DNA from 3 places in the Pueribacillus sp. YX66 genome. Region 1 is predicted to be linked to each of the others. Evidence: riboswitches for the same ligand, from Rfam matches in the RefSeq annotation. Region 1 holds a riboswitch; each other region holds the start of a gene.

Region 1 (2,273 bases):
TTAAAATCCTCAATTCCAACCGAAAAACGTAATAAACGATTACATACACCGATTTTAATTCTTATGTCTTCAGGAATTTCACTATGTGTTTGTGTAGCTGGATACGTTATAAAGCTTTCTACACCTCCAAGACTTTCAGCAAAAGAAATAAGTGATAAAGATGCAAGAAATGGATTCACCATGGTTTCATCTTTGAGACGGAAAGAAAGCATTCCACCTCGCCCAGGATAGATAACGTCGGTGACAAAAGGGTGTTCGCTTAAAAATGCAACAATTTTTTTTGCGTTCTCTTCATGCTTTTCCATTCTTAGTCCTAACGTTTTCATCCCACGGATAAGTAACCATGAATCAAACGCGCTTAATGTAGCACCGATCGCGTTATGAAATTTTGCAATGTCAGAGCAAAGCTGCTCTCCTTTTGCTACAATTAATCCAGCTAGCACATCGTTGTGCCCGCCTAAATATTTCGTTGCACTATGAATGACGACATCAGCACCTTTTCGTAGTGGCTTTTGAATAATAGGTGTATAAAATGTATTATCAACAATAAAGAGTAAGTCTTTATCCTCCGTCAATTGAGCAATTTCCGAAATGTTATATTCAAACATAAGTGGATTTGTCGGTGTTTCAATAAATACTGCTACCGTATTTGCTCGAATTTCTTTTGCAAATTCGTCGACGCCGCCATGGATATATGTAAAATCTATCCCCCACTTCTTCCATCCTTGTTCAAAAAGCCGGAACGTTCCGCCGTATAAATCATCAGAAACGAGAATGTGATCACCTTGCTTAAATAAGGATAGTACGATTTGAATAGCCGCCATACCAGAACTACATGCAAACCCTCGATCACCTTCTTCTAATTGGGCGATTCCTTCTTCAAGAATTAGGCGCGTCGGATTACCAGTTCGCGTATAATCAAAGCCCGTCGATTGACCTAGCCCACCATGCCTGAAAGCTGTCGATAAATAAATAGGGGTGCTTACTGTTCCGGTTAAATTTTCACTCCGATTGCCTAATTGAGCGAGTTGTGTATTTATATTTTTTGACATTGGGATAACCTCCTAATAAAATAAAAAAATCTTCTTCAAATTAAGAAGAAGATTCATGTACGATATTTGGTTTCTCCTTCTTATCTTCCAAGTCACTAAGAAGCTTGCTGGAATTAGCACCTTGCCAAAGTTGGCGGTTGCTGAGGTTTCGTAGGGCCAGTCCCTCCACCTCTCTTGATAAGAATACGTTTATTAAGTTAACTTTAATATATAACAAAGTAGAGTGAAATGCAAGGGATTAAATTTTTACGTGTTTAAGGAGATGCTCGAGATGAAAAAAATTTTACTCATTCATACTGGCGGAACGATCGCAATGGCGGAAAATGAACAAGAAGGTGGAATTCAGCTAAGTGAGAAACATCCTTTAGTTTCGTTTCAAGCAAATTTAAAATCACTAGCTTTAATTACAACTGATCAGTTTTCAAATTTACCATCTCCTCATATTGGACCAGAAACAGTTTTAAAGTTATCAAACCACATTCAGAAACGTATGTCACAAGAAAAGTTTGATGGGATCGTCATTACACATGGAACAGATACATTAGAAGAAACAGCTTACATGCTCGAATTGTTATCCCCGTGTAAACAGCCCATTGTATTAACGGGCGCGATGAAATCAAGTGATGAACTTGGTGCTGATGGACCGAACAATGTATTGAGTGCCGTACGTGTTGCAACTAGCAATAAAGCTAAACATTTAGGAGTTGTTGTCGTTATAAATGATGAGATTCATGCTGCTAAATACGTAACGAAAGTACATACAAGTAGTGTAGCTTCGTTCGCAAGTCCTTTAGTTGGACCGATTGGTATTGTTACAAAGCAAAAAGTTATTCTTTTTCATAATCAAAAATCAGAAGCACATCTTCCTGTTCAGCAAATTGATAAAAGAGTATATTTATTAAAATTATATAGTGGCATTGACAATGTTGTAATGGAAGCGATTGAAGCGATGAAACTAGACGGACTAGTTATTGAAGCGTTCGGACAAGGAAATGTCCCTCTAGTTGTTGTTCCAACGATTAAGCGACTAATTGCAAACAACATCCCCGTCGTTATCGTGTCAAGAAGTTTAGACGGTGTTGTTCAACCATCATATAGTTATGACGGTGGAGGAAAACATCTTCAAGATTTAGGTGTAATTTTTTCAAAAGGATTAACGGGACAAAAAGCACGATTAAAACTTTTGTTTGCACTACATAAAACAAACAATATGAATGAATT
Region 2 (2,273 bases), on a different contig from region 1:
ATCTTGATGTAAAGAAAGCAACAGAAGCATCTGCTGCTATGTACATTTCTAACCCTTTTCGAAATAAGACAAAGAAAAAAACAAATTGGTTCGCAACCCACCCACCGATCGAAAGCCGAGTCGAACGACTCGAAAATATGTAAAATCAGCTCCATCATACAAAAGTGTGAAGGAGCTATTTTTTTGTAAGACTCGTATATTAAACATTCTAAGTAAATAGCCTATGTCGATGACCCTATAAACAAATAAATTGATAGACCTAATGAATCATTAATTTTAGAAATCGATTTTCACCACAAATGAATAGAAGTAATTTAGCACTTCCACCAAAATAGAATGACAGGTATACAACAATGAAAAATAAAGCAAGGCACAATAATAATTATAATCGTGACAATTCATTCTCATAACGACATGCCATCTTTGTATTGATTTTTTAGCCATCGTTGGTAGCCACTGCAAGTAACAGAAAAGTATTTGGGTACCAATTTTTGGAGTTTGGGCATTTCCATTGACTTTTAGAAAATCAACATGTAACGTATAATCTAGCAATTAAATACCCCGTTTCTTATCAAGAGAGGTGGAGGGACTGGCCCTGTGAAGCCTCAGCAACAGACTGCATGTCGTGCAGTACTGTGCTAATTCCAGAAGCGTCACGCTTGGAGATAAGAAGAGTATTAAGAAAGCTCAAACCTCTTCTTCATTTTCAGGAAGGGGTTTTTTGATTGCAAAATCTATAGAAAGAAGGAATTTACATTGCCACCATTTAAAGCAGACCATGTCGGGAGTTTGCTCCGACCTGAGCGCTTACACAAAGCACGCAAAGCGGTCAAAGAAGGTCAAATCACTAAGGACGAGCTACGTAACGTCGAAACAGAAGAAATTGCACGCATCGTTGATAAACAGATTGAAATTGGACTTGAAGCGGTCACAGACGGAGAGTTCAGACGTTCATTCTGGCATATCGACTTCCTTGAACATTTAAATGGTATGGAAGGGTACGTACCTAAAAGAGGTATCCAATTTAAAGACGTCGAAACTGAACCTTACGACATCCGAAACATCGGAAAGATCTCTTGGAATTCGGAGCACCCTTTCATTCAAAACTTTATCGAATTTAATAACATCGTTGCAGGCCGTGCAGTTGCAAAACAAACGATCCCGAGTCCAAACCAATTATTCCACCTCGGCATTCGCAACCGAGACATTTATACGAACGTTGAAGACTATGCAAATGATATTATTCAAACGTACCGCGATGCACTGCACGCCTTTTACAATGCAGGTGTCCGCTATTTGCAGCTTGATGACGTGTACATTGCAGGCCTCGGTGCACCTGATCTTTTCTTCTATGAACAAGGCTACTCAAGACAAGAATTAATTGATTTAGCGCTTAGCGTAACGAACGGTGTCTTAGAAGGAAAGCCAGACGATCTTTACGTCACAACACACTTGTGCCGCGGAAACTATCGCTCTACATGGGCTTTTGAAGCGAGCTATGGTCTCATTGCCAACACATTGTTTGCGAAAGAGCAAGTCGATGGATTTTTCTTAGAATACGATGATGAACGTTCGGGTGACTTCAGACCTTTAAAGCATATTCCTGACGGCGGTGCACAGGTCGTTCTAGGCCTCATTACATCAAAAAGAGGCGAGCTTGAAAACAAAGAAGCGATAAAGACCCGTATTAAAGAAGCATCCCAATACGTTCCGCTTGAACAGCTATGTTTAAGCCCTCAATGCGGTTTTGCTTCGACACATCATGGCAACATTTTAACGGAAGAAGAACAGTGGAACAAACTCAAATTTATCGTTGACATTGCAAATGAAGTTTGGAACTAATTTTTACAAAAGCAGGTTGAATTTCCTCACCTGCTTTTTCTTCACTTTTTATGCTAATCTTTCTGTAAACACAAACTTTAGGTATGCAACTAATGGATGAATATATAAAACAATGAATTGAAATTATGAAATGTTTTGAAAAAAAAGGATTGAAAGGATAACAGAATGGAAGTATACGTCGCTCGCCAACCCATTTTTAACAAAATAGAAGATGTCGTAGCATATGGAGCTTCTTTATCGAAGCGGTAAATCAAATGCATTCTCAGTGACGAATGAAGATAAAGCAACGGTTAATGTTATTATTATAATTTTTTAAACATTGGCATTTTTGAAATATCACAAGGGAAACCATGCTTTATTAATTTTACCAAAAAACTATTAGAGTTTGATCTTCCAACTTATTTTGACCCGTCGGAAATTGTAATTGAAGT
Region 3 (2,273 bases), on a different contig from region 1:
TTCCTATTTCCAATTTCATTAAAAAGAACAACTAGTCATAATTTTTTTCATAAACTCCAACATTTCCAGTTGCATCATGTAAAACAATCCCGATGAAGCTAAACAAGCTCATCGGGATTGTTTGTTTACACTTAATTTCTTTTGAAATACGTCAATTTTATCTGTTCTTTCCCAAGGTAAATCAATGTCCGTTCTACCAAAATGACCATAGGCTGCCGTCTGTTTATAAATCGGTTGACGTAAATTTAACATTTCAATAATACCTGCTGGTCTTAAATCAAAATTATCACGAACAATTTCTACAAGCTCTTCTTCCTCAATTTTACCTGTTCCAAACGTGTCAATCGAAATTGAAACTGGGCTTGCGACGCCGATTGCATATGCGAGTTGAACTTCACATCTCTCGGCTAATCCTGAAGCAACAATGTTTTTGGCGACATAACGTGCGGCATAGGCCGCTGAACGGTCAACTTTTGTCGGATCTTTACCAGAAAACGCACCTCCACCGTGTCGTGCATAGCCTCCGTACGTATCGACAATAATTTTTCTGCCGGTCAAGCCAGAATCGCCTTGTGGCCCTCCGATGACGAAGCGGCCAGTCGGATTAATGAATAGTTTTGTTTCACAATCGATAAACCGCTCTGGTACAACGTGATGAATGACGTACTTAGCAATGTCTTTTTTTATTTGTTCCAATGTTACATCTTCATGATGTTGTGTTGACACAACGATCGAATCGACACGAACTGGAATATTTTGTTCATCATACTCAACTGTGACCTGTGTTTTCCCATCGGGTCTTAAATAGTTTAAAATCCCTTGCTTGCGAACTTCGCTTAATCGTCTTGCTAAGCGGTGAGCAAGTGAAATGGGTAATGGCATTAACTCTTCGGTTTCATTGCATGCATAACCGAACATCATCCCTTGGTCACCAGCACCAATCGCTTCAATTTGCTCTGCCGTCATTGTTCCTTCTCTAGCCTCTAATGCAACATCAACACCGTGAGCAATATCTGGCGATTGTTCATCAATTGACGTTAGCACCGCACACGTTTGAGCATCAAATCCATATTTTGCTCGAGTATAACCAATTCCTTCAATCGTTTTACGTACAATTTTTGGAATATCTACATATGTAGATGTTGTAATTTCACCTGTGATTAAAACAAGACCTGTATTCACAACAGCCTCACAAGCAACTCTTGCATCTTGATCATACTTTAAAATCTCATCAAGAATAGCATCTGAAATTTGGTCACAAATTTTATCAGGATGTCCTTCCGTGACTGACTCAGAAGTAAATAATCGACGCTTACTACCCATTTAAAAGGTACCCCCAATTCATATTTTCACCTTTACTCACGACATCGTACTGTCAAAAGTTTTTTAATGAAAAACTGTAAAACCCTTGGTATTAATGAACTTAAGGGCAAAAAGTGTTCTCCTCCCCTTTATGAGAGGAGATACTGAGGCTTTACATTGAGTGACGAGAATGATAGACTATAAAGCCTTACGCAACAAGGATTGCTGCGTCTTTTCGTAAACAGTCATGCTCGTGGAGGCTCAATGTCAAGCCTTCAATTTTCGGAGAGTTTTCATAAATCTTTTGACGTTAGCCACGACATTATTACTTTTGCCTAATGTTACTTGATTTAAATCTACGTCCACCGGTTAAAATAAAAAAGACCTTTCCTATCGATGAGGAAAAGGTCAATCGTTATTATGCCTTTCACCTCTTATCTATCAGGTTAGCACCTTCTCACAAAACCGTGCAGGTTGCCGGGCTTCACAGGGCCTGTCCCTCCGCCATCTCTGGATAAGAGTATCCGATGATTAATACTAGCGTAGAAAATCGTGAAAGTCAAATCTTTATCATACATACTAAAAGATAGAATGAAATCAAATGCACGGATAACGGATAATAAATTGTGCCTTTTCAAGAATTGTTCAAATTTCATTCATAAAAAAGCACGAAACTAACATATTTAGTATAGACTATTTTATGATATATGTTATACTAATTCACAAATCAATATGAATGAATAGCATAAACATGCTATTTAGTTTGAAATAAGACTCTAAAAAAGGATGGTTATGTAAAGATGAACACCACTCACGTTACTTCAACGCTTCTTGATGAGCTTATCAAAAGCGAAAAAACGCATAAAGATTTATCAACTCCTCAACTCGTTGAAAAAGCGTTAGAAAGAAATGAAGGCAAACTAACATCAACAGGAGCGCTTCAAGTAACCACTGGAAAGTATACTGGACGT

What was found. A riboswitch is a leader RNA that binds a small molecule or an ion and turns the genes downstream of it on or off. The one in region 1 is predicted to bind S-adenosylmethionine.
Region 2: linked by a shared signal. The riboswitch ahead of ABU914_RS02180 (5-methyltetrahydropteroyltriglutamate--homocysteine S-methyltransferase) and the one ahead of ABU914_RS03595 (methionine biosynthesis PLP-dependent protein) in region 1 are both predicted to bind S-adenosylmethionine.
Region 3: linked by a shared signal. The riboswitch ahead of metK (methionine adenosyltransferase) and the one ahead of ABU914_RS03595 (methionine biosynthesis PLP-dependent protein) in region 1 are both predicted to bind S-adenosylmethionine.

The regions. Positions count from the first base shown of each region.
Region 1 is NZ_JBEUEL010000005.1:45,521-47,793, reverse strand. It holds gene ABU914_RS03595 (methionine biosynthesis PLP-dependent protein) at 1-1,052, opposite strand, end outside; SAM riboswitch class I at 1,130-1,236, opposite strand; gene ABU914_RS03590 (asparaginase) at 1,324-2,273, shown strand, end outside.
Region 2 is NZ_JBEUEL010000003.1:27,868-30,140, reverse strand. It holds gene htpX (zinc metalloprotease HtpX) at 1-143, shown strand, start outside; SAM riboswitch class I at 566-672, shown strand; gene ABU914_RS02180 (5-methyltetrahydropteroyltriglutamate--homocysteine S-methyltransferase) at 757-1,842, shown strand; gene ABU914_RS02175 (EAL and HDOD domain-containing protein) at 2,161-2,273, shown strand, end outside.
Region 3 is NZ_JBEUEL010000045.1:5,505-7,777, forward strand. It holds gene metK (methionine adenosyltransferase) at 109-1,323, opposite strand; SAM riboswitch class I at 1,734-1,823, opposite strand; gene pckA (phosphoenolpyruvate carboxykinase (ATP)) at 2,103-2,273, shown strand, end outside.